DNA from 4 places in the Streptomyces sp. NPDC001492 genome. Region 1 is predicted to be linked to each of the others. Evidence: riboswitches for the same ligand, from Rfam matches in the RefSeq annotation. Region 1 holds a riboswitch; each other region holds the start of a gene.
The links. Region 1 has a riboswitch for cyclic di-AMP ahead of ACWC1K_RS09510 (transglycosylase SLT domain-containing protein). Riboswitches for the same ligand answer to the same signal wherever they lie in the genome.

Region 1 (7,187 bases):
GGCCAACGCGTACGTCGTCGACAACCCGGAACTCGCGGACATCGCCGCGCGTTTCATCAAGCAGATCGGCTTCACCGGCATCATCGACCTCGACCTGCGCTTCGACCGGCGCGACGGACAGTACAAACTCCTCGACTTCAACCCCCGCATGGGCGCCCAGTTCCGGCTCTTCGAGAACGAGTCGGGGGTGGACGTCGTCCGCGCCATGCATCTGGACCTGACCGGCCGCTCCGTCCCGGAGGGGGAACAGCGGGCCGGCCACCGGTACATCGTGGAGAACATCGACCTGCCCGCCCTGCTCGCCTACCGCCGCAGCGGCTATACGACGCCGCACGCACCGGCGCGCGCGAGCGGGACGGAGCTGGCCTGGCTCGCGGGTGACGACCCGCTGCCGTTCCTCACGATGCTCGCACGCTTCGTGCGGCCGGGCGCGAAGCACCTGTACCAGCTGTGGCGGACCAACCGCCGTGGCAACACCACCAGTTCGGGCGGCTAGCCGGCCGGTCGGCCGCCCGAGACGAACCACACGAAGTGACGAAGTGAGCGTCCTGGGGAGGGACTTCGTGATTCAACCGGTTGCAGTCATCGGCGCCGGGCCCTTCGGCCTGTCGACCGCCGCCCATCTCCGAGCACGCGGACTGCCGGTCCGCGTCTTCGGCGAGCCCATGGTCAGCTGGCGCGACCACATGCCCGCCGGAATGGTCCTCAAGTCGACCCCTGCCGCCTCCAGTCTGGACGCGCCGCAGCAGGGCCACACACTCGCCGACTACTGCGACGCCGCCGGCATCAGGCGGCTGGTGACGGATGAGGACATCATCCCCGTCGAGACCTTCATCTCCTACGGCGAGTGGTTCCAGCAGAAGCTGGTGCCCGAACTGGAGCGGGTGCGGGTGGTGTCGGTGGACCGGCACAAGGGTGGTGGCTTCGAACTCAAGCTGGACTCCGGTGAGTTGTTCACCGCCCGTGCGGTCGTCGTGGCGACCGGTCTGTCCGGCCTCGCGTACCTGCCGCCCGAACTGGCCACCGCCGCGGCGGACGGACCCACCCCCACGGGCCCGGTCTCCCACAGCTCCCAGCAGCACGACCTCACGCGCTACGCCGGCAAGGAACTGATCGTGATCGGCGCAGGCCAGTCCGCGCTGGAGACGGCGGCGCTGGCGGCGGAGGCGGGCGCACAGGTGCGGGTGGTCTCCCGTGGCCGCGGCCGGGTCGCCTTCGGCGCACCGCCGTGGAAGCAGCCGAAGCTGCGCCCCGAGTCGCCCTTCGGCCGCGCCTGGTCCCTGTGGGCCCTCAGCTACTACCCGCACCCCTACCGCTACCTGCCGGCCGAGACCCGCCACTACCTGGTCCGGCGCGTCCTCGGCCCGCTCGGCGCCTGGTGGCTGCGTGACCGCTTCGAGGGGAAGGTGCAGGTCAGCGAGGTCGACCGGATCGTGCGGGCGGACGCGGCCGACGGCTGCTCCAAGCTGACGGTGCGCACCCACGCGGGCCGCATCCAGGACATGTCCGCGGACCACGTCATCGCGGCCACCGGATACCGGGTCGACATCGCGGCCATGGACTTCCTCGGCCACGAACTGCGCACCCGTCTCGCGGTGAGCCGCGGCACACCCAAACTGGGCGCGGGATACGTCTCCTCGGTCCCCGGCCTGTACTTCACCGGCCTGCCGGCCGCGGCGTCGTACGGCCCGGTGATGCGTTTCGTGTGCGGTACCGAGTTCGCCTCCCCGAGGCTGGCCAAACACCTCGCGGCAGCGCACGGCTAGGCCGGGGCCGCCGGCCCCTGCCTGATGATGAAGAGCCACCAAGGATAAGGGAGTTGGGCGAGGGGCGGTGGGGCAACCAGCCGTCGTCCGGTTCGCGATGAGTCGGTGGGGCGTCCTGTCCGTATTCTCTGATCATGGCCGCACCCACCGCATATGCACTCATCGCCACCGACCTGGACGGCACGCTGCTCCGAGGCGACGACACGCTGTCCGACCGGTCCCTCGCCGCGCTCGCCCGGGTCGCCGGGGCCGGCGCCCGGCACCTCGTCGTGACGGGCCGGCCGGCCCCCAGGGTGCGGCCGCTCTTCGACCAACTGGGCGGCAGGGGGCTCGCGGTGTGCGGGCAGGGCGCGCAGGTGTACGACGTGGGCGCGGACCGTCTGCTGTGGTCCGTCACCCTGGACCGGGAGCTGGCCGAGACCGCCCTCGGCAAGATCGAGGCCGAGGTGGGTCAGGTGTACGCGGCTGTCGACCAGGACGGCGTCGAGGGACTCACGCTCATCGAACCGGGCTACCTGATGCCGCATCCGACGCTGCCGGCGGTTCGGGTCGACCGGCGCGACGACCTGTGGTGCGAACCCATCAGCAAGGTGCTGCTGCGCCATCCCGCCCTGTCCGACGACGAGTTGGCGGCGACGGCACGCTCGGTCGTCGGCTCGCTGGCCACCGTCACCATGTCGGGGCCGGGGACCGTCGAACTCCAGCCATGCGGCATCACCAAGGCGACGGGCCTCGCACTGGCCGCCGCACACCTGGGGCTCGGCCCTGAGCAGACGATCGCCTTCGGCGACATGCCCAACGACATCCCCATGTTCGACTGGGCCGCCCATGGCGTCGCCATGGCCAACGCCCACCCCGAACTCAAGGCGGTGGCCGACGAGATCACCCTGTCGAACGAGGACGACGGCATCGCCGTCGTCCTCGAGCGACTGTTCATCGAGTCCGGGGAGCTCGCCGCGGTTCGGGCCGCGCCCTGAAGGGGCGCGGGGCTGTATCTCTCTGCGGCTCCGCGGCCGGCCACGATGGTGCCGCAGAGGACCGACAGCCCACCGCGGCACTTCTGGCGCAACGCTCAGTACGCACCGAACACGTTGTCGATCGACCCGTACCGCGCGGCAGCGTACTTGCAGGCGGCCGTGATGTTCGCGATCGGGTCGAAGGGGTTCATCGCTGTGCCGGGCACGTGGTAGGCGAGGAACGTCGGGTCGATGACCTGCAGCAGCCCCTTGGACGGAGTGCCGGCGAGCGCGTTCGAGTCCCAGTTGTTGATGGCGGCCGGGTCGCCCGAGGACTCGCGGATGATGTTGCGGTAAATGCCGTTGTACGTCCCGGGGATTCCGTTCTGCTTCATGACCTGGAGGGCGCCCCGGATCCAGCCGTCGAGATTGTCGGCGTAACCCATCGACTTCACGTTGGCGACGGTCGGGGTGGCGGCGGACGCGGTGTTCGCCCCGATGAGCGGAAGGGCGAGAACGGCGGCGCCGGTACCGGCGACGGCGAGCTTGCGGGCGAGGCGGTTGCTTCTGGGACGGCGGTGCTGACCTGTTGCAGGCATGGCGGGATCCTCTCCGTCGCCTGCGAGGTGAGCTGTCGGGTTCGGGCGGGGAGATGCCCGGCCGCGCAGCCTTACGGCGACGCGGCTTCACCCCTAGCCGCACCGGGATGCCCGGTCCGGCGGCCTACCTGGTTCCCCCGCTCCTGCCGTGCGAGTGAGTCGGTCGATGGTCGTGCCCGGGCGGCGGCAGGATTCGGCGTCCACCCGACAGGCCGGGAACGTATGCGAGAGCACATGGCGGGAACAAGTGTCGGGCTCACAGGGCATGCCTATTGACCTTGGTCTGAGGCTTATGGGGCGCTTGATCCTTTGCGGTTGCCAAGCCTCAACTCGCGTACGGGGGTGGGGAAGCAGCGGGGGAATCGTCACCGCGCGCCCGTCGTGCCGTGTGAGTCAAGTCACCGGCGTCCGCAAGAAGCGGCAAAAAGGGCAATGACCCCAACTCATAGTCAATCAGCCGCCCACCGCCTCATTGGAGGGCGAAAGCGGAACCTGTCGTGTGGTGCACGTCGTTGTCATGACGGTCGCCCGTCGAGCACCCCGGGCCGGGATCCGGAGGTCCTCGTGAGTCGTTTCGTGGGGGAAGGATGTTTCGGGCTCGCGCAAACGAGGGACGCGCCGAGCGGCGCGCCGGGAACGGGCCGGGGACGCTCCGAGAGGCGGGTCGGCCGACACCCCGATAGACAAGTCGAGAGATATCCGTTCTTATCGGTTGATCAAAAACATACCGGTCGTGATCCGATACCGCCCGGGCTGGACGGGTGGGTGGCATCGGTGATCGAAAGGTGACCGGATACGCTGACTTGAGTGATGTCAGCGACCTATCGACAAACCGTGTAACCGCCAGTAGACACCAGCAGACAGGAGACCCCTCGTGACCGTCGTCGGGCCGTTCGGGCTGAGCGTGCGGGACCAGGCTCTGGAAGCCGATGTCCAGGCCGGATTGGCGGCCGTCGAGGAAGGTTTGCTCGAAGCCACCAAGAGTGAGGTGCCCTTCATCACGGAGGCCGCCCAGCACCTGGTGCGGGCGGGCGGGAAGCGGTTCCGCCCGCTGCTCGTGATGCTCGCCGCCCAGTTCGGTGATCCGTATGCGCCGGGGGTCGTGCCGTCGGCCGTGGTGGTGGAGCTGACCCATCTGGCGACGCTGTACCACGACGACGTGATGGACGAGGCCGCCGTGCGGCGCGGCGTCGACAGCGCCAACACCCGCTGGGGCAACTCGGTGGCGGTTCTCACCGGCGACTTCCTGTTCGCGCGCGCCTCGCACATCCTCGCCGACCTCGGGCCCGAGGCGGTCCGGGTCCAGGCCGAGGCGTTCGAGCGCCTGGTCACGGGGCAGATCCTGGAGACGGCGGGGCCGCAGGACGGCCGGGACCCGGTCGACCACTACCTGGACGTGCTCGGCGGCAAGACGGGTTCGCTGGTGGCCGTGTCGTGCCGCTTCGGGGCGATGATGTCGGGCGCCGACGAGACGGTCGTGGACGTGCTGACGCAGTACGGGGAGCGGCTGGGAGTCGCCTTCCAGCTGGCGGACGACGTACTGGACATCGCCTCCGAGTCGCGCGAGTCCGGGAAGACGCCCGGGACCGACCTCCGCGAGGGGGTCCCCACCCTTCCGGTGCTGCGACTGCGGGAGCGGGCGGCCCGGCTGGGGCTCGCCGAGGACATCGCCTTGTGCGAGCTGCTGGACTCCGACCTGAGCGACGACGCGCGGCACGCCGAGGCGCTCGCCGGGCTGCGTGAGCATCCCGCGCTGGAGCAGGCGCGCCGGGACACGGTGCGGTACGCGGAGGACGCGCGAGCGGCGCTGGCCCCGCTGCCGGAGTGCGATGCGAAGCTGGCGCTGATGGAGATGTGCGACGCCGTGGTTCATCGGGCCGGCTGAGCTGCCGCTCCGACCTGCGTCTTCGAGTGCTGTGACGCACGTCACAGATCTGGACTGAGTCCAGAATGAGATCGCTTCCGTAGTCCTCCCCAGAAGGCCGACGCAGGGGGTGTCGGCCGGTCTACGGGGAGAAAACAGCATCATGGGCATGAACACGACGTTCTCGAAGCGCCGTAAGAGCCTGATGGCGACAGCCGCCGCGGTGGCCGCCGCAGGGGGGATCGCCACCGCGGTGATCCCGGCCCACGCCGCCGGAGGGACCCTGTCCGGCGACACCGGGGGAACCGTTCTTGCCGCCAGTCTGCGAGGGGCCAACGAGGTTCCCGTGGCGGGCGGTCCGGCCGTCGGCGACAAGGACGGCGCCGCGCTCGAGTTCATCAAGGTGCAGGACGACAAGGTGTCCGTCGCCGTGACCTGGCGCGGCACCGGCAAACCGACCATGCTCCACATCCACCAGGGCGCCCGGGGGACCAATGGCGGCGTCAAGGTCGACTTCACCGACCTGCTGAAGAACAGCAAGCGCCACAGCGTCACCGGCACCGTCGAGGTCAAGGACGCCGGGCTGCTCGCCGCTCTCAAGTCCGACCCCGGTTCGTTCTACGCCAACCTGCACACCACCGAGTTCCCCGGTGGAGCCGTCCGCGGCCAGCTCCACAAGGTCACCGTCGCCGCCTTCGACTTCCGTGACGCCCTGCACAACTTCCAGGCGTCCGTGATCAAGGGCAAGCAGATCTACGAGTGCAAGCCGGCCACCGGCGGCGGCTACGCCTTCGCCCAGCGGGACGTCGGCGCCCTGCTCGGCGGCGGCATCCGGCACTCCTTCGTCGCCCCCAACTCCGGTACGCCGCAGTGGGTCGCGCCGGACGGAAGCGCGGTGACCGGGGCCGTCCTGGCCAAGACGCCCAACGGGGACGGCAACATCCCCGAGCTCGACCTCAAGGCCACCCAGGCCGGCAAGCACCACGGTCTGCTCGCGAACACCGCCGAGATCCTGCGGCTCAACACGGTGGGCGGAGTGGCTCCGGCCGGCTCCTGCACGCCGGGCGCGATCGTAGGAGTCCCGTACCGGGCGGACTACGTCTTCCTGCAGAACTGACGGGAGCTCACCCAGGGCGGCGTCTTCCCCCTGCGACCCCTACGGGTCGGGGCAGGCGCCGCCCTGTCGCGTCATACCCCAGGTGTACATGGAGTTGGCCCCCGGGGCTGACGCTTCCTCCTGGCCGATTTGGTGAGATGGAAACCACGGAAATCACCACTGATCACCGATTCGGGTGAGAATGGCGGCTCGGGGTGGACAACAGAAACACGCGAGTTGGACAAGCCGCCGCCGACGACGGAGGTAGCGCACACATGGCACCGTACGAATCCGACGACAGTACGACCGCCGGGGAGGCCGACGACCTGCGCGCGGGTCGCCGCAAGGCCGCGCGGTACGTCGTCCCGGTCGCGGTGGTGGGGGTGGCGGCGGCGACCATCGGGCTCGTCCCGGCGCTCGCCGACTCCGGTGACCCCGACCTGCCGAAGATCAGCGCGCAGCAACTCATCGACAAGATCGCCAAGTCGGACGTGCAGCAGCTGTCCGGCACGGTGAAGATCACCACCGACCTGGGGCTGCCGGACCTCGGCGGTCTCGAGAGCAGTCTGACGTCCGGCGCCGGGAGGTCGGGCGACGGCTCCTCCGCCGACCCGAGCTCCAAGCTCACGGAGCTCGCCACCGGCACGCACACCCTGCGCGTCGCGGCCGACGGCCAGGACAGGCAGAAGCTGTCCCTGCTGGAGAACGCGGCCGAATACAGCATCATCCACAACGGCAAGGACGTCTGGGGCTACGACAGCCAGTCGAACGAGGTCTACCACTCGACCGCCCCGGCCGGCGCGGACAAGCAACAGAAGGAAGACGTCCCCGCCACGCCCCAGGACCTCACCAAGGACGCCCTGAAGTCGGTCGACTCCACCACCTCGGTGACCGTGGAGGGGACCG
Region 2 (7,187 bases), on a different contig from region 1:
CCGTTTCGAGGGCCAGGGACTGGACAAGGGACATGTCGTGAACGACCTGCTCTTCCGTCGCGTACAGCACCACAACCAGCCCCCCACCGGCGCCTGAAGCCCCACGGCCCTGCGGGCAATCCGAAGTACCGTCGCGGGCGGCGCCCTCCCTCGTTAGGGTCAATGCCGTGGCCACCTTTCCCCCGTACCCGACGCATCCGCCACACCCCGGCGGCCCGGCCGGCGGTGCGCTCGGGCACGCTCACTGGTGGCAGCGCAGAGCGGTCCGGTACGGCGCGCTCATCACCCTGCTCGCGCTCTCCGGGCTCGTCATCCTCGCCCTGGTGCGCGAACAGACCGGCACCGAAGGGTTCCTGGTGGGGCTCGGGCTGGCCGTGCTGCCCGTGCCGCTTCTCATAGCCGCGTTCCGCTGGCTGGACCGCGTCGCCCCCGGCCCCTGGCGCAACCTGCTGTTCGCCTTCGCCTGGGGGGCCTGTGCGGCGGCGCTGATAGCGATCGTCGCCAACAGCTTCGCCACGAAGTGGATAGCGACGGCGACCGCCGACCCGTCCAGCGCGGACACCCTCGGCGCGACCGTCATAGCGCCCATAGTCGAGGAGTCCTCGAAGGCGGCCGCCGTGCTGCTCGTCTTCCTCTTCCGCAGACGCGACTTCACCGGGATCGTCGACGGCGTCGTCATAGCCGGGGTCACCGCCACCGGCTTCGCGTTCACCGAGAACATCCTCTACCTGGGCACCGCCTTCGGCACCGACCAGCTCACCGGTGACCGCGGCATCGCCTCCGTCACCGCGGCGACGTTCTTCGTGCGCATCATCATGTCCCCGTTCGCGCATCCGCTGTTCACCGTGCTCACCGGCATCGGCTTCGGCATCGCCGCGCTCTCCGCGGAGCGCCAGCACCTGCGGCGCGTCCTCGTCCCGCTCTTCGGCCTGCTGCTCGCGATGAGCATGCACGCGATCTGGAACGGCTCCTCGGACTTCGGCGAGTACGGCTTCTTCGCGGTGTACGCGGCCTTCATGGTGCCCGCGTTCGGCCTGCTGACGTGGCTGGTGATCTGGACCCGCCAGCGCGAACTGCGCACCGTGCGCGAGGAACTGCCCGCCTACGCCGTCGCGGGCTGGCTCACCCCCGCGGAGCCCTATGCCCTCGGTTCGATGCGGGCACGCCGGCTGGCCCGCGAACACGCCGCCCGCCACTTCGGCAAGCCCGCCGCATGCGAGGTCGCCCGGTACGAGGCGTACGCGACCTCGCTGGCCTTCCTGCGGCACCGGGGGCGCCGTGGCCGCGCCGGCGCCGACTTCGTCGTCAGGGAACGCGAGTTGCTGGACGAGCTGTGGCGGCGCCGGGAGGTGGCACGCCCGGCGCTGGACCACGCGGCGCGGATGACGGCGCCCCCGGTGCCGGTGGCGGCGCCGCCCTGGCCGGTGTACGGGGCGTACGGGTACCCGGCGGTGCCGAATCCCGCGTACAACCCGTACCGGTCGTAGGACCTGAGGCCAGTCACAGGACCAGGGGGGTCAGGCCGACGCTTCCGTCAGGCGGGCGACCTCGGTGTCCGTGAGCGTCAGCTCGCCCACCGCGAGCAGTGCCGGGAGCTGCTCCACCGTCCGCGCGGAGGCGATCGGGGCGGCGACCGTCGGCTGGGCCGCGAGCCAGGCCAGGGCCACCGTGGCGACCGGGGCGTCGTGGGCCTGGGCGATCTCGTCGAGGGCGGTCAGGACCCGCTGCCCCCGCTCGGACTCCAGGTGCTTGGCCGCGCCGCCCGCCCGCGGGCTGTCGACCGTCGTGCCGGGCCGGTACTTGCCGGTGAGGAAGCCGGAGGCGAGGGAGAAGTACGGGACGGCGGCCAGACCGTAGCGCGCGGCCAGGTCCTGCAGCTCGCCCTCGTACGTGTCGCGCGAGACCAGGTTGTAGTGCGGCTGCAGGGCCACGTACTTGGCCAGGCCCTCGCGGTCGGAGAACTCCAGGGAGGCGCGGAGCCGGTCGGGCGAGATGTTGGACGCGGCGATGTGCCGGACCTTGCCGGCCTGCACCAGCTCGTCGAGGGCGCCGACGATCTCCTCGACCGGCACCTCGGGCTTGTCGAAGTGGGTGTAGTAGAGGTCGATGTAGTCGGTGCCGAGGCGGCGCAGGGAGGCCTCGGCCGCGGCCTTGATGTTGGCCGCGGACAGGCCCTGGAACTCGGGGTGCTGGCTGACCTTGGTGGCGATGACCACGTCGTCGCGGTTGCCGCGCGCCCTGACCCACTTGCCGATGATCGTCTCGGACTCACCGCCCTGGTTGCCCTCGGCCCACGACGAATAGGAGTCGGCGGTGTCGACGAAGTTGCCGCCGGCGGCCGTGTAGGCGTCGAGCACGGCGAAGGAGGTGGCCTCGTCGGCGGTCCAGCCGAAGACGTTGCCGCCGAGGGAGAGCGGGAAGACCTCGAGGCCGGAGGAGCCCAGCTTGCGCAGAGAAGGAGAAGTCATGCCAGACGTCAACGTCCGCCCCGGAGGCCGGTCTTCCGCAGCGGGCGCAAAGATCCCGTAAACAAGCGGACTACGGCACTCCGGGTACGGACGGAGAACGTACCGGTGTCAGGGGTTGAGGCCCTTGCTGCGCAGCCACGTCATCGGGTCGATGCCGGTGTCCTGGCCGTCGGGGTGGACCTCGAGGTGCAGGTGCGGGCCGGTCACGTTGCCGGTGGCGCCGATGCGGCCGATGACGTCACCCGTGCCGACCTTCTGGCCGACGCTGACGCTGATCGACGACTGGTGGCAGAACCAGAGCTCCGTGCCGTCGTCGAGGGTGAGGATCGTGCGGTAGCCGTACGAGCCCGCCCAGCCGGCCTGGGTGATGGTGCCGGAGTGGATGGCCTTGATGAGCGTGCCCGTGGGGGCGGCGAAGTCGAGGCCCGTGTGGTAGCCGGAGGACCACATGGAGCCGGCCTGACCGAAGGTGCCGGTGATCGTGTACGACACGACCGGCAGCTTGAACTGCTTGGCCAGCTCGGCGAGCTTCGCGGCCTCGGCGGCCTTCTTGGCGGCCGCCTCCGCCTTCTCCTTCGCGGCGGCGGCCTTGGCCGCGGCCTCCTTCTCGGCCTTGGCGGCGGCGTCGTCGACCTGCTGGGCGAGGGCCGCCTCGGTGGCCGCCTGGCTCTTGCTGTCGATCTGGACCTGCTGCGACTCGGCCTGCGCCATGATCCGGTCGCGCAGCGCCTCACCGGCGCCCTGCGCGGTGCCTGCGGACGTGGTGGCGACATCGCTGAGCGCGGTCGCGGAGCCCTTGGGGGCGTCGGAGCCGCCGTCGAAGACATGGCCCACGGAGGCGAGATCGGGCATGGAGATCGACACCGGCGGCTTGCCGGTGTTGGCGCTGGCCATGCCGCCCGCGCCGACGGCGGCTATGACGCCGACGCCGAGGACCGTGGAGCTGCGGGCGAGTCCCCCGCCGCGCTGCTTGGCGACGCGGTGCCGGCCGCGTACCGGGGCGAGGGAGTCCTCGGTGGGATTCCACTCCTCCCAGGGGCCCTCGTCGGTGCGTCGGACGGCGAAGCCGAAGGGCTCGGTGCTCGGCACGAACGGGGCTTGTGGGGCAGGCGGGTTGGACGCCACGTGGGCGTGCTCCTTTCCTTCCTTCTCGCCTACCGGGTTAGCTGACGGGTTCGGAGCAGGAAGGTCTCCTACGCGCGTATACCTGCCGTGCTGCCACGGCTGTATCAGCGCGATTCACCCCAGGGTGGTGGTTCCCCGGTTCCCTTGCGGGATTCGGCGCGTGCGCACGGAGCCGCCTCTTGTGACGGCTGGGACGACCGCGCTGCGTTATCGAACGTTAATAGACCCGGGGTGCCGATTCCAAGGTGTTCCGCTTGATCATTAACCTTTCCGACCTGGACGTACGGCGCATGAACGGCGAAAAACGGGCGAGTTGACCGCACCTCAGAAACCCCACAAGTATTGACCGTATGTCAGTTGTTATGCGGAGTGGGTTCACCTGATCACACCCGGTCACCTACGGGAAGGAAGTGTGAAGACGGTCAGGGCCGTCGTACGGCGAGCAGCGCCATGTCGTCCGCCATGGCCTCACCGGCGTATCTGCGCACCTCCCGCGCGAGGGTGACGAGCAGCGCCGCGGGGTCGTGGAAGACCCGGCCGGCGAGCCGTTCCGCGGGCTCGAAGAACACCCCCTGCTCGTCCCGCGCCTCCGACAGCCCGTCGGTGTACAGCAGCAGCGTGGCCCCACTGCGGAACGCGGTCTCCTCGGCGCGGTCGGGCCAACTCCCGAGCCCGCCCATGCCGAGCGGCAGGGCGGGCTCGCGGGCGTGCAGGGTGCGCACGGTGCCGTCCGGGCACAGCAGCAGCGGGGGCGGATGGCCGCGGGTGACGATGCGTACGACGCCTTCGCCGTGCGGGAGTTCGGCGAGCACGGCGGTCGTGAACCCCTCGAACAGCTCGATCCCCGCCCGCCGCGTCGCCTCGCGCTCCAGCGCCCGGTCCAGCCGCTGCGCGACCGCCTCCAGCGTGGCCTCCTGCTCGGCGGCCTCCCGGAAGGCCCCGATGACCACGGCCACGGCGGCCACCGCCCCCATTCCCTTTCCGCGTACGTCGCCCACGACCAGCCGTACGCCGTGCGGGCTGTCCTGCACGGCGTACAGGTCGCCGCCGATGGACGCGTCCGCCTGCGCGGCCTCGTACCGTGCCGCGATCGCGAACCCGCCGATCCGCTCGGCGGGCTCGGGCAGCACGGCGCGCTGGGCGGCCTCGGCGATCTCGCGCTGCGAGGCGAGCTCCTCGCGGCTGCGGCGGACGAGGAGGTTGATGAGGACGGCCAGCACGGAGACCGTCGACACGGTGGCCAGCTCGGTCACCGCCTCGACCTGGAGGAGGATGCCCACCTCGGCGTGGATCGCGGTGACGACCAGGACGGTCGCGACGCCGGTGAGGACCGTCCCCCGGCGCGAGTAGAGCGGGGCGGCGACCAGGGGTGCGGCCGTGAAGAGGGGGCCCGCCGTGAACCGCGACGGGGTGAGGTAGTCGTAGCAGGTCCCGCCGACGATCAGCAGCGCCGGGAGCAGCCGCACGAAGGTGCGTGCGTATGAGATCGGCCCCTCGTGCTCCACCCCTCAAGGTTTCCCGGGACGGCGGCGCGGGGCGAGCCGGATGGCCCGACCGGGGGAAACACTCAGGGCCGGAGTCCAGTGACTGGACTCCGGCCCTGAGCCTTGAGTAGCGGGGACAGGATTTGAACCTGCGACCTCTGGGTTATGAGCCCAGCGAGCTACCGAGCTGCTCCACCCCGCGTCGTTGTGTAACCAGCATACGCCATCCGCGGGGCTGTCTGCGCCAGGGTTTACGTCCGCCCTGGTTCACCTGTGTTTTTTGGGGTGCGCGGGGCCTGCGTCAGGCGGCCGGGTTGTCCGCGTGGGTGAGCGTCTCCCAGGAGACGAAGAGGTCGTCGGTGCCGGCCGGGCGGGTCTGCTCGACCAGCTTGTGGGCGGCCGGGACGGGGGTGCCGAGCCGGTTCTCCAGATGGTTGAGGACGACCTCCAGGTCGGGACCCATGTTCCCGACGACCCTGCCGCCGCACAGCCACCGCGGGGGCTTCTCCCCCATCTCGTAGCGGGCGTGGAAGTCGAGGGCCGCCTTCAGCCGGTCCTTGACGTCGTCGTACAGGTCCACGCCCTGGTGCCAGGCGGTCTCGGCGATGTGCGCGGTGGCGGCGAGGGAGTAGCCGACGTGCTTGAAGTTGCGGCAGGTCTCCTGCGCGATCCCGTCCTCGAACTTCGTCTCCTTGAACCAGTACGTCTCCAGCTTCTGCACGGTGTTGGCGTCGGAGCCGGCCGGGGTGAGCGGGATCTTGCCGTCCTTGCGCAGGTAGAAGTAGTCGGGCACCAGGCCGCGGAAGCGTTTGACGGCGGCGTCGAAGGTCTTGTGGTCGTCGGTGAAGACGGCGATCCCGATGGCGGCGTCGGTCATCGCGAGGTCCCAGTTGCCGTTGTAGTCGGGGAGGTCCCTGGTGACCTCGGGAAGGTAGGCGGTGCGCAGCATGGCCGCGAACCGCCGTACGCGGTCGGCGGGCCAGCCGGCGCCCGGTGCGTACCGGACGATCTCCGCGGCCCGCGCCCAGGTCGACCCGGCCCAGGAGGACTGCAGCTGGGCGTCCTGCGCCGTGTGCCGCTTCAGCTGCGCCGACCAGGCGTCCATGATCTCCCGCGCCTTGAGGGCGTGCTGTCGCTCGCCGGTGACGCTGTACAGGAGGGCCTGCGTGTAGGCGGCGATGGCGTCCTGCCGCTCCTCCAGACAGCCCTTCGCGCCCTTGCCGCCCCAGGGACAGTTGACGACCGCGGTCGGCTGGGCCGTGTACTTGTACGAGCCGTACTTGCTGTCCCGCATGTCGAGGAACGCCTGGAGCCAGGGCTGCTTGCCCGCGATGACGTTCTTGCGTACGACGTCCAGCTGGGCCTGGCTGACGAGGACACCGGGGTGGGTGAACGATGTGCCCGGGGGCAGCGCCCTCGCCATGGTGCGGGTGCCCGGGTCGGTGCCGCAGGAGGCGACGAGCGCCGTCAGCAGGAGGACGAGGAGAACTGCCGCCGCACGTCTGGGAACTGACCTCACTGGCTCTACCTCCGCGATCGCCTCCGGCCGGTACGGTCAGGGTCGCCCTCCCGGAGGTCGGGCGCAGGATCTGTTGGGCCGATCGGCCGGTGCGCGGTGGTTGTGGCGGGCGGTGCTGGGGGCTGCCGCCCCCAGACCCCCGCTCTGCGGCCTGAACGGCCTCGTCCTCACACGCCGGACGGGCTGGAAGATGCCGACCGGCGGCGAAATGTCACCCCAACAAATGATCGTTCGGCGCCTTTGCCCGCCCCGCGTGCTCCTCCAGTACGACCACCTCGACCCCCCGCCCCGCCAGCAGCCCGCTCCCGTCCGCCCCCGCGACGAACGTGTCCGGCTCGCGCCAGGCCGTGACCACCCGGCGTACCCCCGCGTCGAGGATCAGCCGTGCGCAGGGCTTGGGGCGGGAGGCGCGGTGGGCGCAGGGTTCCAGGCTGCTGTAGACCGTCGCCGTCGCCAGCCTCGGGTCGGCCGGGTCCAGCTTGGCCAGGGCCGCCTCCTCGGCGTGGACGACCGGGTCGTCTCCCTCGCGGGAGTGACCGCGGGCGAGTTCCGTGCCGTCGGCGGCGACGATCACCGCGCCGACGCTGAAGG
Region 3 (7,187 bases), on a different contig from region 1:
CCCGGGACGCGGGCCCGTCCCCGAGCGGTGCCGGAGCCGAGGACGGGGACGACCGCCGCTACGAGGCCTTTGCCTACCTTCCCGGCTACCTCGACGGCCGCGACGACCCGGAGACCTCGCCGGTCCCCCGGTTCGCCTGGGAATGGGCCGTGCGCGCCGTACCGCCCGACCACCTGCTCGGCGTCGCGTTCGCCGCGTTCACGCGGAAGGAACAGGACGTGGCCGTCGGCGCGCTGGAACGTGCCCACACCGATGCGACGAACCGCGGAGTCAGGGCCTGGGCGGCGCTGATGCTCGGCGAAATGGCCATGTATCTCAAGGACATGGCGCGCGCCAAGGTGCTGTTGGAGGAGGCGGCGGGTTCCGGATCGTCCGACGTCCTGCCGTTGGCCCAGGTCGACCTCGCCGCCGTACTGCAGGTCACGGGTGACATGGCCGGCGCACGCCGGCAACTGGAGGCGGCGATCGCGTCCGGCGATCCGCAGGCGGCTCCGCTGGCCCGGGCGAGCCTGGGTGGCGTGCTGCTGAGCCAGGGCGAGACCGAGCGGGCCCGGGAACTGCTCGAATCCGCACTGGAGTCGGGAGACTCCCAGGTCGTGCCGATCGCACAGTCCGGTTTCGCCGGGTTGATCGTGCAGCGCGGCGAGATGTCCGGCGCGGGGGCCCGGGCGAAGCGCGCCCCGTCCGCCGCGCTGCCCTCCGGCGCACAGTCCCGCCTCGTCGGCACGGAGCCGCTGAGCCTGCCGCGTGCGGTACGCCAGTCCGCCATCGCGTCGGCGGTACCGCTCGCCCAGGTCAATCTGAGCGCGGCCCTGCTCGACGAGGGCGAGCTGGACCGCGCCGACGAACTGCTGGCTGCGGCGCTGTCCTCCGGGAATCCGCTGGTGGTGCCACTGGCCCAGGCGAACCTCGGTGCGCTGTGCATCCAGCGGGGCGAGCTGGACCGGGCCCGCGATCTGCTGGACGCGGCCGCCGCGTCCGAGCATCTCTTCGCCTCCGAACACGCCCAGGTCACCCTTGCCTGGCTGTACTGCCTGGAGGAGAGACTGGACGAGGCCGATGCCGTCCTGGAGCGCGCCGTCCACTTCACCAATCCGGAGCAGGTGCTGCGTGCCCAAGGCCTGCTCGCCGCGGTGCAGGCGGCACGTGGCGACTTCGAGGCCGCTGCCGAACGGCTCCAGAGGGTCGTCGACTCGGGCCACCCCGGCTGGGCCGCCGTCGCCCGCTCCGACCAGGCGATGTACTGGGCCCAGGCCGGCTACGACGACCGCGCCCTGGCCGCGCTCACCGAGGTCGCGGAGTCCGGTCACCCGGATCAGGCTCCCCGTGCCGCGGACCTGCTGGGCGACGTGAAGACAGCGCTGGAGGACTGGCCGGGCGCCGAGGCCGCCTACCGCGCCGCGATCGCCTCGGGCCACCGGGTCTGGGCCCCGATGGCCCGCCTGGACCTCGCCCTGTTGTTCATCAGGCTCGGCGACGAGCGCGGGCCGGACCTGCTCACCGAGATCATCGACTCCGACGAGCCCGATCTGGCGCCGCGCGCCGCCGACCTGCTCGGCGACACACTGGCCGCCCGCGGCGACTGGGCGGGGGCCGAGGCCGCCTACCAGCGGGCCATGGACTTCGGACACCAGCACTGGTCGGCCGTCGCCCGGATCGATCTGGCGCTGATGCTGGCCGAGCGGGAGGACGGAACTCGGCGCGCCGAGGCCCTGTTCACCGCGGAGGCCCGGTCGGGCTCGGCACTGGCCGAGATCGCCGAGGCGTTCCTGGGCATCCTCCTCGTGCAGGAGCAGCGCACCGAAGAGGGTCGCCCGATCCTGGCCCGCATCGCGGAGTCCGACTCCGAGGAGGCAAGGGACCTCGCAGGCGTCCAACTCGCGAAGCTGGCAGCCCAGGAAGGCCGGCCGGAGGAGGCGGCCGAGCGCTTTGAGGCGCTGCTGGCCTCCGACAGCCGGATCGCCACGTCGTTGACCCCGCTCGCCCTGGCCCATCTGGGGGCGATCAAGCTGCAGCAGGGCGACGTGGAGGCAGCCCTGGACCTCCTCGACGAGGCGACCGCCTCCGGGCAGACGGACGCGACGGCCGTCGCGCTCCTCGGCCGCGGCGAGTACCTGGTCGAGGTGGGCGACATGGCGGCGGCCCAGCCGTATCTGCGGGCGGCGCTCGACCTGGACGAGCCGGACGTCACCCCGCGGGCGCTCGCCCACCTCGGCTGGACGCAACTCGCCGAGAACGACCTGGAAGAGGCCCGTGAAACCCTCACGCGGGCACTGGCCACCGACACGCCCTCGATCGAGCCGCTGACCCGCCGCCTCCTCGGCAGCGCACTCGCCCGGCTCGGCCGTCGCACGGAGGCCCGCGAGACGCTTCTTCCGCTGGCCCGCTCGGACGACCCGGAGCACCGGCCCCAGGCTCTGGTGATCCTGGGCCGGTTGGCCATGCTGGACGGATACACGGCCGAGGGACAGCACTGGTTGCGCGAAGCGGTCGCATCGGACGACCCGGACGCCAGAACCCTGGCCCTGACCGCCCTCGGCGACGCCCCCGTCGCCTCGCGACCGGCTCTCGTGCCCGCGGGCTCGGACACCCGACCGCGGGAGATCACCACCACCCCGGGCAGGAGCGACGCCCCCGCCCCGGACGTACGGCCCTCGTCCGCCCCCGAGGAGCCCGCACGGCGGGCACCCTCGGGCGACGGCCCGCCCTCCGTCGGCCTGCCGCCCGGCCTGTTCCTGCTTCTGGGTCGCATCGCCGAGGGCGAAGGTCTCCCCGACGAGGCCCGCTACTGGCTCGAGAAGGCCCTGGCCGCCGGCCTCACCCCGGACGCCGCACGCCCGCTGCTGACGGCGCTCCCGGCCGACGACACCACCGTCTGAGCACGCAAGCGACCCATGCTGCGGCCCGGCAGGGAGGACCGACACGGCGCCGCGGCGCGAGCCCATGCAGCGCGCCGCAGCGGGTCACTCCGGCGCGGGCGTCACAGCACCGTGAAGGTCCACAGCAGATTGGTGCTGCTGCCGTACGTCGACTGCTTGGTGCCGGAGCCCGAGGCGACGTTGCCGCCGCCGTCGAGGACCAGGCCACCGGCCGGATGCACACAGCCTCGCCCGCAGCCCAGCAAGAGGTCATTGCGCCTGTTCAGGGCCCGTATTGCGGGTTGCCGCAATCCGCGTTTCCGCCCTGCCGGGGCGGCGGCGCCTGGGATAGCGTGAAAGGCAGAAAGGCCATTTGGCTGGGGCTCTTGGGCGCTAGCCCCCGTCCTTACGGGGGCTAGCGCATCAGCGGGCCGGAATCGCGTAGCGACCGAGTGTGCTGTGGTGTCAGTGGCCCGCACCATGGTGAATTTCGTCGAGGGGGGTGTTCCCGTGCTCTCTGGCCGCAGGTACCGGCTTTCGCTCACTGAAGATCAGGGTGCTTTGTGCGAGGAGTTCGGCAACATCTGTCGGGCGGTGTGGAACACCGGTCTTGATCAGCGGCGTCAGTACCGGCATCGGGGCGGATGGATGAACTTCGCGCCGCAATGCGCGGAGTTGGCCGACGCCAAACGCGAGCATGACTGGTTGAAGGCTGCGCCCTCGCACATCTTGCAGCAGGCCTTGAGGGACGTGGATCGAGCATGCCGAAGGCATGGCACGTTCAAGGTCCGCTGGCGTTCGAAGGCGCTCTGGTCGCCCTCGTTCCGGTTCCCGGATGCCAAGCAGATCCAAGTTGAACGCCTCAGCCGCAAATGGGGCCGCGTCAAGTTGCCGAAGCTGGGATGGGTGCGCTTCCGCTGGTCTCGTCAGCTCGGCGGGGCCGTGCGGTCGGCAACTGTAAGCCGCAAGGGCGCGCACTGGTTCGTATCGTTCCTCGTGGACGACGAGCAGGCCGCGCCCGCTGCACATGCGATGCCGGATACTGCGGTCGGCATAGACGCGGCGTGAGGGTCGCGGTGACGACCAGCGCTGGTCACTTCCATGACCGGCCGTTCATCACTGCGGGCGAGAAGACCCGCTACCGCAGGCTTCAGCAGCGGCTCGCGCGCCAGAAGAAGGGGAGCGCGAACCGGCGTAAGACGGTCGCGGCGATGAACCGGATCATGGGGCGAGCCATCGACCGGCGGGCGGACTTCTGCGCCCACCTGGCGAATCGCTTCACGTCTCGCAACGCGCTGGTGGTCCTGGAAGACCTCAAGACGCGCGCCATGTCGAAGTCGGCGTCCGGCACGATCGCCGAGCCAGGCCGACGCGTGGCCCAGAAACGCGGCTTGAACCGGGCCATCCTCGACAAGGGATGGCACAAGCTCGAACTGGCCCTCACCAGCGCGGCTCGGTACACGGGTCCCTGACCGCCGCGTACGCGTACGCCGAGCGCGGCGCGGCAGCAGGCCCCGCCGGTCTGATCCGTGCCCAGCTCCACGCCTGGGCGCTGCTGCCGACCCTCGCTCAGCAGGGCCGCGACCAGGAGGCGGCCGCCGCCCTCGACGTGGCCTTGACCGAACTCGAAGCCGACCCGGCAGGCCAAGCACCCGGGCGTTTCGGCTTCGACGAACCCGAACTCGCCCTGCACCAGGCCGAAGCGCACCTCACGCTGGGCCGCACCGAGCAGGCCCGCGCCCGCGCCGAGGCCTCCGCGGCCGCCTGCACCACCGGCAGCCCCGGATGGGCCGCCGCCACCCTCGTTCTTGCCCAGGGTGAGGCCTCCGACCAGCCGTCCGACGCCGCTCAGCGCGCCCTGGACGTCATCGACCGGGTGCCGCCGAGCCGCCTGCGCGCCACCGCCCGCACCCGGCTGCAGCGGCTGGAGGGCCTGCTCGCCGCCCGCCCCGCCGAGTATGTGGCCGATCTCCGCGAGCGCCTGCGCACCCTGCCGCCTCCTGTGGACGCGTCCGGCGCCGCATCGGCGTAACGCCGTTGTTGGGCATGGCCTGGCTACGGCACGGGGGACCGAGGGCGGTCCGGGGTCATTCGTCGTCTTCCTCGGGCCCGTCGTCACTGTTGTTCATCGCGTCGTAGAAGGCCTCGTCGTCGTACTCGATGCTGACGTACTGGGGCTCGAAGAGGTCGTCGTCTGGGTCGATGCCTTCGGATGACCGCATCACCTTGACGTCGCGCCGGCGGCCCTGGGGGCGGTGCTTCTCCTCGAAGCGCTGCCGGCCCTCTGATGTCACGTCATGCCCCGCGGGGGCGACGGCTCGTCAGGTTGCCGTCGCCCCCGCGGGAGAGTCAGCTGACCCGGCCGTACCAGACCCTGGAGGTCCAGATCTTCTGCAGCTTCACGACGTCCCCGGTCTTCGGGGCGTGCCAGATCTTCCCCTTCCCGGCGTAGATGCCCACGTGGTAGACGTTGGAGCCCGAGTGGAAGAACACAAGGTCTCCGGCCTTCCGGCTCTTCGCGGAGATGTGCTGGGTCTTGTTGTACTGCTGGGCCGCTGTACGGGGCAGCTTCTTGCCCGCCTTCTTGAACGAGTACAGCGTGAGCCCTGAGCAGTCGAACCGGCGCGGTCCGCTGGCGCCCCACTTGTACGGGGAACCCTTTTTGGAAGCCGCGATCTGGAGTGCCTTCGTCGCCATGGTGGCTGCCGAGGCGTCGGAGGCGACGCCCGGGACCACGATGGAGCCGCCCACTGCGGCGATGGTGAGGGCCGAGGCCGTACCGGCCCGGACCATCAGCGACGGGACACGATTGAGCGCAGTCATGCGCAACCCTTCGTCAGCCGCCTGTGAAGGATGACCTGTCGGATTCGGGCTGGCGAAGTTGCCCGGCCGCTGACGCGGCTTCACCCCAAGGGCTGCTCGACCCGGTCATGGCGTGACCGTTCCGGCGACCCGTCTTGCTTGGGTCCTCCACTCCTGCCGATCCACTCCTGTCGACCGGTCATCCGGGCGGCGGCAGGACTCGGCGTCCGCCCGGATCGCCCCGCCGCTGCGGCGGGGGCTTGTCGTCAGACAGGGATCTTCACCCATACAAGTCCGAAAATCCCAATGGAACCGGGGGTTTGTGTCGTTACTCACCACTCACCCGTTCGGGTGGACACCCCTGCGTTCGAGGGGGCGTTGAGACCCCCGAGGAGGCCCGGACCAGCACCGGAGCATCACATTCCGGCCTTGCGGCAGGCGCGTTGCGCAACCCTGACGGTCGCGAAAAAGGAGCCGCGACTACGCCGAATGGGGGTACCTCGTTTGGTCCGTTTGAACTCCGGTCCGGACGCTTCGCCGAGGGGTGGAAGGTCCAGACCGGTCACGTGCGTCAACTGTGGGGCGGTGGCGGCACCGTGACCCGGGCGGTCCGCCGCTCCCCGTCGAGCACCCGCAGGGCGCGCCCCAGCGTCGGGGCGTGCAGTTCGGTCTCGCCCCGCTGGTGCATCAGAGCCAGGGCGTCGCGCAGCTGGGCCGCCTTGCTCACCAGCGCCTGCGCGGCCCGCAGCCCGCGATACGTGTCGCCGTGCTGCGCGGGGTTGATGCGGCCGAGCAGGTCGACCACGTCGAGGTAACGGTCGATCAACTCGCCCTCGGCGCGCGTGAGGGCGGGCAGCGGCGGGAGTTCGGGTGGGAGCACCGGCCGCTCACCGCCCGGTGGGCGGGGCGAGGGTGGCCTTGCGGCTGGGGATGATCCGGTCCACCAGGCCGTATTCCACGGCTTCCTGGGCGTTCAGGATCTTGTCCCGCTCGATGTCCGCGGCGACCTGCTCCGGGCTGCGTCCCGTGTGCCGTACGAGCATCTCCTCCAGCCGGGCCCGCATCCGGCCCAACTCCTCGGCCTGGATGGCCAGATCGCTGGTCTGTCCCTCGATGGGCTCGGCCAGGAGCGGCTGATGGATCACCACGCGTGCCCCCGGCAGCGCGAACCGCTTGCCCGGCGTGCCCGCCCCCAGCAGCACCGCGGCGGACGAGCCGGCCTGCCCGAGACAGATCGTCTCCACGTCGCAGCCGACGTACTGCATCGTGTCGTAGATCGCCGACATGGCGGTGAACGAGCCGCCCGGGGAGTTGATGTAGAGCGAGATGTCCTGGTCCGGGTTCTGGTACTCGAGATGCATGAACTGGGCCATCACATCGTTCGCCGAGGTGTCGTCGATCGGCGTCCCGAGAAAGACGATCCGCTCCTCCAGGAGCTTGGAGTACGGATCCATCGTCTTGGTGCCGGAGCTGGTGCGCTCGGTGAACTCGGGCAGGACGTAACGGGCGGACGGTCGGGTCATCGGT
Region 4 (7,187 bases), 210 kb from region 1:
GTCGCCTCGGCGTTGCCGCCCGTGCCCTTCACGGCCACGACCGTGCCGAGTCCGAACTGGTCGTGTGTGACCCGGTCACCCACGGCCAGCGAGACCACCGGCTTCTCGGAGGCCCGGCTCGTGGCGAATCCGGACGCACCCGACGCCGACGAACGGGAGCGCGAGGAAGACAGCGAGGACGCCACGGCCGACGCCGGTCCGGAGGAGACCGGGGCGGCGGCGCCCGTCCGCTTCCAGTCGACGTGCTGTGCCGGGATCTCCTCCAGGAACCGGGAGGGCGGGTTGTACGACGGCTGGCCCCACGCACTGCGCAGGGAGGAGCGGGTCAGGTACAGCCGCTCACGCGCGCGGGTGATGCCGACGTACGCGAGCCGCCGCTCCTCCTCCAGCTCCTTGGTCTGGCCGAGGGCGCGCATGTGCGGGAAGACGCCGTCCTCCATGCCGGTGAGGAAGACCACCGGGAACTCGAGGCCCTTGGCGGTGTGCAGGGTCATCAGGGTGATGACTCCGGAGCCGTCCTCGTCCTCGTCGGGGATCTGGTCCGAGTCGGCGACCAGTGCGACGCGCTCCAGGAACTCGGCGAGACCGGGGGACTCCTCGCCCTCGCCCGCCTCCTGCTCGAACTCCAGGGCCACGGCGGCGAGTTCCTGGAGGTTCTCGATGCGGGTCTCGTCCTGCGGGTCGGTGGAGGCCTGCAACTCGGCGAGGTAGCCGGTGCGTTCGAGGATCGCCTCCAGGACGGTCGCCGGGCCCGCGCCGGACTCGACGATCGTCCGGAGGTCCTCCATCAGCGTGTTGAACCGCTTGACGGCGTTGGCCGACCGCGCCGCCATGCCGTAGGCCTCGTCGACGCGGCGCAGCGCCTGCGGGAAGCTGATCTTCTCCCGCTGGGCGAGGGCGTCGATCATCGCCTCCGCGCGGTCGCCGATGCCGCGCTTGGGGACGTTCAGGATGCGGCGCAGCGGCACCGAGTCCTCGGGGTTGGCCAGCACCCGCAGATAGGCCAGGACGTCCCGGACCTCCTTGCGCTCGTAGAAGCGGACACCGCCGACGACCTTGTAGGGCAGGCCGACGCGGATGAAGACCTCTTCGAAGACACGGGACTGGGCGTTGGTGCGGTAGAAGACGGCGACGTCCGAGGCCTTCGTCTCGCCGGCGTCCGTGAGACGGTCTATCTCGTCGGCGACGAACTGGGCCTCGTCGTGCTCCGTGTCGGCGACGTAGCCGGTGATGCGGGCGCCCGCGCCCGCGTTCGTCCACAGGTTCTTGGGGCGGCGGGACTCGTTGCGCTCGATGACCGCGTTGGCCGCGGAGAGGATCGTCTGGGTGGAGCGGTAGTTCTGCTCCAGCAGGATCGTCGTCGCGTCCGGGTAGTCCTCCTCGAACTGGAGGATGTTGCGGATCGTCGCACCGCGGAAGGCGTAGATCGACTGGTCGGCGTCGCCCACGACGCACAGTTCGGCGGGCTGCAGGTCGTACTCGTTCGGCGGTACGTCCTCGTCGTGCGCGCCGGTGCCGACGAGTTCCCGTACGAGCGCGTACTGGGCGTGGTTGGTGTCCTGGTACTCGTCGACCAGGACGTGCCGGAAGCGACGGCGGTAGTGCTCGGCGACGTCCGGGAAGGCGCGCAGCAGGTTGACCGTCGTCATGATCAGGTCGTCGAAGTCGAGGGCGTTCGCCTCGCGCAGCCGCGACTGGTACATGGCGTAGGCCTGGGCGAGGGTCTTCTCGAAGCCGTCGGCGGCCTGGGCGGCGAAGTCCTCCTCGTCGATCAGCTCGTTCTTGAGGTTCGAGATCTTGGCGCTGAAGGACTTCGGCGGGTAGCGCTTGGGGTCGAGGTCCAGGTCGCGGCAGACCAGGGCCATCAGGCGCTTGCTGTCGGCCGCGTCGTAGATCGAGAACGACGAGGTGAAGCCGAGCTTCTTGCTCTCCCGGCGCAGGATGCGCACGCACGCGCTGTGGAAGGTCATCACCCACATCGCGTTCGCGCGCGGGCCGACGAGCTGCTCGACGCGCTCCTTCATCTCGCCCGCGGCCTTGTTGGTGAAGGTGATCGCGAGGACCTGGCCCGGATGCACGTTCCGCTCGCCCAGGAGGTAGGCGATGCGGTGGGTGAGCACGCGGGTCTTGCCGGAGCCGGCGCCCGCCACGATGAGCAGGGGGGTGCCGGAGTGGACGACGGCCGCGCGCTGGTTCTCGTTCAGCCCGTCCAGGAGCGCGGCCGGGTCGATCGCCGGGCGGGGGGCGCCGTTGCGGTAGTAGGCCTCCCGGTCCGGGGGCACGTCGAACTTCCCGCCGAACAGATCGTCCGGGACCGGCTCCGGTCCGTGATCGTCCTCGGGCGGCGGCGGAGGTTCCTCCTCGTGCCCGCGGGGGGCCTGGAGGTTCGCCAGGAAGCTGTCGTCAAAGAGGCTGCTCATCGCTCTCCGAGTCTAGGGCGCCCCACTGACAGCCCGCCGCCGCCCTGAGAACATCGCCGGAATCCACTGACTCCCCAGCCCCCGCCGGCCGCGGAATCCCTGATTCTTCCGGACCTGGCCGCGAGGTTTCCCTCCAGAACCGTGCCGTCACAGCCCGTAATTGAACAGGCCGAGACAGCTACCGAAGCGGGCAGATGTCGCCACTCCGGAAAAACACAGACAAGACGCCACGCTTCCTCCCGAACTGACGACTGCGTGCGGCCCGCTGACCAAAGGTCACGAAAATGTATCGGGCATATCGAACATCATCCTTCACAGGGGCCACACGAGTTGGCTACCGTTCCGGCAGGCCGCACGACCCCCACCGGCGAACGTCGCCGGGCCGCGCGGCCTCCGCCGAGTCCGGGGCGCCGCCGCGCATCCGGAGCCGGGGACCCACACCGACCTTGGGGTGAATCGGTCCTCCCTTTCGAGGCACGGACCGTAGGGCAACCCTTCCGAAGCACGCGCCCGAACCCGACAGCTAACTCGGTAGGCGGAAGACGGAAGGAGTCGCCTCCCTTGGCGTCGCACCGCAAGTCGCGCCCCGCGGGTACGCGCGTAGCAGGCATACGCACCCCCGCCCTCGCCACGGCCGCCCTCACCTCGGTGGCCCTGCTGTCCCAGTCGGCGAACGCCGCCCCCACTGCCGACGGCAAGCCCAGCCTCGAAGAGGTCGAGAAGAAGGTCGACGACCTCTACCGCCAGGCGGAGTCGGCCACCGAGAAGTACAACGCGGCCAAAGAGAAGACCACGAAGCAGCGCAAGAACGTCGACACCCTCCTCGACGACGTCGCCAGGCGCACGCAGAAGCTCAACGAGGAGCGGGAGCAGCTCGGTTCCTTCGCCGCGGCCCAGTACCGGACCGGAGCCGCCGCACCCGACACGGCGACCTTCCTGCTCGCGGACTCCCCACAGGACTACTTCGACCAGACGCAGCTCATGGGGCGGCTGACCTCTCGCCAGAAGAGCGCGGTCGACGACTACTTCACCGAGCAGTCCGCGACGATGAAGAAGCGCGAGGAGGCCTCCAGGAGCCTTCAGACGCTCACCGAGACGCAGAGCGACCTCCAGACCGCCAAGTCCACGGTGCAGAAGAAGCTCTCCGACGCGCGCGCGCTGCTGTCGAAGCTGACCGCCGAGGAGAAGGCGCGGCTCGCGGCTGTCCAGAAGCAGAAGGAGGAGGAGGCCGCGCGCAAGGCCGCGGAGCTGGCGAAGCAGCAGGCGGCGGCGGAGAAGGCCAAGGAAGAGGCCGCGGCCCGGGACAGCGGCTCCTCCGCGGGCTCGGGATCCACCTCCGCCGGCGACTCCTCGTACGCCACCAAGGCCGAGAAGGCGCTCGCCTTCGCCCGCGCCCAGATCGGCAAGCCGTACGTCTGGGGCGCCACCGGCCCCGACTCCTACGACTGCTCCGGCCTCACCCAGGCCGCCTGGAAGGCCGCGGGCGTCGACCTTCCGCGCACCACCTACGACCAGGTGAACGCCGGCACCACGGTCTCCCTCACCGACGCGCAGCCCGGCGACCTGATCTTCTTCTACGACGACATCAGCCACGTCGGCCTCTACATCGGCAACGGCATGATGATCCACGCCCCGAAGCCCGGCGCCTACGTCCGCGAGGAGTCGGTCTACTACGGCGGCGCATCGATCATCCACAGTGTGGTGCGGCCCGCCTGAGGCACCGGGGAGCAGAGCACGCGCGCGTGCGGGGCAGTTTGTGACGCACGCGCGCGTGGCCCGCCCTCAACCCGCGCCGCACTCCCTAGCATCGGCCCCATGCCCGGCAGCACCGGCCCCAAGGCCGGCCCGACCTTCCTCCGCGCCTGGTGGGCGCGGCGTTCGCCGGCGGCCGGGGCCGCCGTGATGGCGACCGGCATTGTGTCGCTCGGACTGCATCTGACGGGATACGAGGTGCTGTCGCGGGTCGCCCTGGGCCTGGCCTGTGTCGCCTGGGTGGTGCTTGCGGCAGGCTTCGGTGTCCGTCTGGTGCGGGAACCGGAAAAGTGGCGGACGGAGGCGGGGACGCCGGGGGCGCTGACCGCCGTCGCGGCGACCGCCGTGCTCGGGACCCGGTTCTGCGCCCTCGGACGGCAGACTCTCGCGGAGGCCCTGCTCGCACTGGGGGCCGTGCTGTGGCCGCTGCTGCTGGTGCAGGTCGCACGGCACTGGCGGCGTCGTATGCCGGGCGCGGTGTTCCTGTGCTGCGTGGCCACGCAGGGGCTCGCGGTGCTCGGCGCCACGCTCGCCGCGGCCCGGGCGTCGGCATGGCTCGCGCACGCGGCACTCGCGCTGTTCTGGCTCGGGCTCGTCCTCTACGGCTGCGTGCTGGCCCTCTTCGATCTGCGACAGGTGACCGAAGGGCCGGGCGACCAGTGGGTGGCGGGCGGCGCGCTCGCCATCTCGGCGCTCGCAGGATCGAAGCTGGTCTTGGCCGACAGCGCGCGCCTGTACCTGTGGAACGACGACGACCGCGGAGTGCTGCGCGCCGTCACCGCGGCGCTGCTCGTACTCGACCTGGCCTGGTACGCCGTACTGCTCGTCGCCGAGGCGGTCCGGCCGCGACGCGGCTACGACGTGCGCCGCTGGGCGACCGTTTTCGCGCTGGGGATGACGGCGGCGGCCGTCCTGTCCGTCGCGGCCGCCCTCGACGCCCCGTGGCTCAGGGGGCCCGGGCAGGTGCTGCTGTGGGTCGCGGTGGCGGCGTGGCTGGCCGTCGCCGCGGGGGCCGTCGCCGCGGCCCGTGCCGGCATCAGGTCCACAGCACCGCGATGAAGATGTTCGCCGTGGTGAGCAGGCCCACCAGTCCGAACAGGCTCTTGTCGATCTTTTCCTCGTCCCGCTTCACATAGACCAGGCCGAGGATCACGATCAGCAGGGCCAGCTTGACGCCGATCTTGATGTTGTTGACGTGATGGTCGTCGGCCTGGTTGAGGCCGACCAGGATCGCGCCGGTGACCAGCATCGTCAGCGCGCCGTGCAGCATCGCCGGGACGAAGCGGGCCTCGCCGCGGCCCATCGCCTTCATCTGGGTGAAGAAGCCGCCGAGGAGCGCGGCGATGCCGATGATGTGCAGGCCGACGAAGAGATGGATGAGTACGTCCATGAGGCGGGAGCTTAAACAGGGGCGCACGGGGCGCCGGACACCGGCCCCGGCCTTCATCGGTGGGTCCTGCATCTATGCCATCGGTGGCTCCTGCATATATGCGGCCCATAGCACTCCGCCTTCCGTACGGGTCCCGGAACCGCCACATCGGTCAGCGCACTGCGTGAAGTCGACGGCGCGAGTCCTGGATCACGGCCGCATACGGTCAGCCGGCGATCCGCCGAGGGCACTTCCGCACATCGCGTTACCCAGCCGACACAGACAGGTTTAGCGTCCTCCACCAGGTGACCGGCTCCCCACCGCCGCCCGGGCCAGGGGCGGCAGTCGGCCACCACCGCCGAGAAGGTCCGGCGGCGGCCCGCTCCCCCTGTGCGGGCCGCCGCCGGACGCGTAAGCCGCCCCGGAACGGGCGGTCCTACGAAAGGACGGGCAGTCCACGTGGCAGCGCACCGCAGGCCCAGTCGGCGCTCGCTGAGCGGCAGTCCGGCCCGGACGGCGTTCACGATCGCCGTGGCGGGCGCGGCGACCGCGACGGGCTTCGACGGGACCGGGCACGCCGAGCCGGACCTGACGCCGACGCAGGTCAGGGCGGAGGTGGACAAGCTGTACCAGGAGGCGGAGGCCGCCACCGAGAAGTACGACGGGGCGAAGGAGCAGGCCGACGCCGCGGAGCGGCGGCTGGCGACACTGCGGGACGAGGCGGCGCGCAAGACCGACAGGCTCAACTCGGCCCGGGACGAGCTGGGTTCGATGGCCGCGGCCCAGTACCGGGACGGCGGTCTCGACCCCGCGCTGCAACTCGCGCTGTCGGACGACCCCGACCACTATCTCGAGGGCGCCGAGTTCGTCGACCGGGCGGGCACCCGGCAGGCGGCGGCCGTGGCGGACGTAAGGGAACAGCTGCGGGAGATCGAGCAGTTGCGCGGGGCCGCCCGCATCGAGCTGGCCGGGCTCAGGTCGCGGCAGGCGGAGCTGAAGCGGGACGAGAAGACGATCACCGGGAAGCTGGATGCGGCGCGGCGGCTGGTGTCCCGGCTGTCGGCTGCGGAGCGCGCCCGGCTCGGGGACGGCGGCAACCGCGCCTCACGGTCCGCCGAGGGCGGCCGGGACGGCCTCGTGTCCCTGGGAACGGCGACCGCCGAGGCGCCAGGCTCCCGTGCCGCGGCGGCCCTCTCGTATGCGTACTCCAAGCTGGGCAGCCCCTATGTGTGGGGCGCGACCGGCCCGGACGCCTTCGACTGCTCGGGGCTCGTCCAAGCCGCCTACCGCTCCGCGGGCATCTCCCTGCCGCGCACGACCTACGCCCAGATCGACGCCGGGCGCCGGGTCTCCCGCTCCGAACTGGCCCCGGGCGACCTGGTGTTCTTCTACTCCGGCATCAGCCACGTCGGCATCTACGTCGGCAACGGGATGATGATCCACGCCCCGAACCCGTCGGAGCCCGTGAAGATCGCGCCGGTCGACGAGATGCCCTTCGCGGGAGCCACGCGGGTGGTGTGAGCTTCGGACGGAGGCCCTCACACCAGCCGTCGCGCCGTCGCCCACCGTGTCAGCTCGTGCCGGTTCGACAGCTGCAACTTCCGCAGGACCGCCGAGACATGGGACTCGACCGTCTTCACGGAGAT

Region 2: another riboswitch for cyclic di-AMP. It lies ahead of ACWC1K_RS38075 (M23 family metallopeptidase); the one in region 1 lies ahead of ACWC1K_RS09510 (transglycosylase SLT domain-containing protein).
Region 3: another riboswitch for cyclic di-AMP. It lies ahead of ACWC1K_RS26685 (C40 family peptidase); the one in region 1 lies ahead of ACWC1K_RS09510 (transglycosylase SLT domain-containing protein).
Region 4: another riboswitch for cyclic di-AMP. It lies ahead of ACWC1K_RS10510 (NlpC/P60 family protein); the one in region 1 lies ahead of ACWC1K_RS09510 (transglycosylase SLT domain-containing protein).

Annotation. Positions count from the first base shown of each region.
Region 1 is NZ_JBSFHW010000006.1:3,466-10,652, forward strand. It holds gene ACWC1K_RS09495 (carboxylate--amine ligase) at 1-496, shown strand, start outside; gene ACWC1K_RS09500 (FAD-dependent oxidoreductase) at 564-1,766, shown strand; gene ACWC1K_RS09505 (HAD family hydrolase) at 1,901-2,743, shown strand; gene ACWC1K_RS09510 (transglycosylase SLT domain-containing protein) at 2,839-3,321, opposite strand; cyclic di-AMP (ydaO/yuaA leader) riboswitch at 3,326-3,496, opposite strand; gene ACWC1K_RS09515 (polyprenyl synthetase family protein) at 4,196-5,206, shown strand; gene ACWC1K_RS09520 (CHRD domain-containing protein) at 5,355-6,302, shown strand; gene ACWC1K_RS09525 (LolA family protein) at 6,557-7,187, shown strand, end outside.
Region 2 is NZ_JBSFHW010000041.1:19,414-26,600, forward strand. It holds gene trmB (tRNA (guanosine(46)-N7)-methyltransferase TrmB) at 1-97, shown strand, start outside; gene ACWC1K_RS38065 (PrsW family intramembrane metalloprotease) at 168-1,487, shown strand; gene ACWC1K_RS38070 (aldo/keto reductase) at 1,518-2,468, opposite strand; gene ACWC1K_RS38075 (M23 family metallopeptidase) at 2,577-3,593, opposite strand; cyclic di-AMP (ydaO/yuaA leader) riboswitch at 3,605-3,762, opposite strand; gene ACWC1K_RS38080 (PP2C family protein-serine/threonine phosphatase) at 4,016-5,098, opposite strand; tRNA gene ACWC1K_RS38085 (tRNA-Met) at 5,206-5,279, opposite strand; gene ACWC1K_RS38090 (alginate lyase family protein) at 5,379-6,500, opposite strand; gene ACWC1K_RS38095 (dihydrofolate reductase family protein) at 6,808-7,187, opposite strand, start outside.
Region 3 is NZ_JBSFHW010000022.1:42,186-49,372, forward strand. It holds gene ACWC1K_RS26660 (tetratricopeptide repeat protein) at 1-2,879, shown strand, start outside; gene ACWC1K_RS26665 (RNA-guided endonuclease InsQ/TnpB family protein) at 3,327-3,926, shown strand; gene ACWC1K_RS26670 (transposase) at 3,923-4,330, shown strand; gene ACWC1K_RS26675 (hypothetical protein) at 4,276-4,890, shown strand; gene ACWC1K_RS26680 (hypothetical protein) at 4,946-5,152, opposite strand; gene ACWC1K_RS26685 (C40 family peptidase) at 5,208-5,681, opposite strand; cyclic di-AMP (ydaO/yuaA leader) riboswitch at 5,685-5,818, opposite strand; gene ACWC1K_RS26690 (hypothetical protein) at 6,232-6,540, opposite strand; gene ACWC1K_RS26695 (ATP-dependent Clp protease proteolytic subunit) at 6,548-7,183, opposite strand.
Region 4 is NZ_JBSFHW010000006.1:209,487-216,673, reverse strand. It holds gene pcrA (DNA helicase PcrA) at 1-2,420, opposite strand, end outside; cyclic di-AMP (ydaO/yuaA leader) riboswitch at 2,822-2,973, shown strand; gene ACWC1K_RS10510 (NlpC/P60 family protein) at 2,982-4,136, shown strand; gene ACWC1K_RS10505 (tellurite resistance/C4-dicarboxylate transporter family protein) at 4,236-5,231, shown strand; gene ACWC1K_RS10500 (hypothetical protein) at 5,209-5,562, opposite strand; gene ACWC1K_RS10495 (NlpC/P60 family protein) at 6,001-7,062, shown strand; gene ACWC1K_RS10490 (LuxR C-terminal-related transcriptional regulator) at 7,080-7,187, opposite strand, start outside.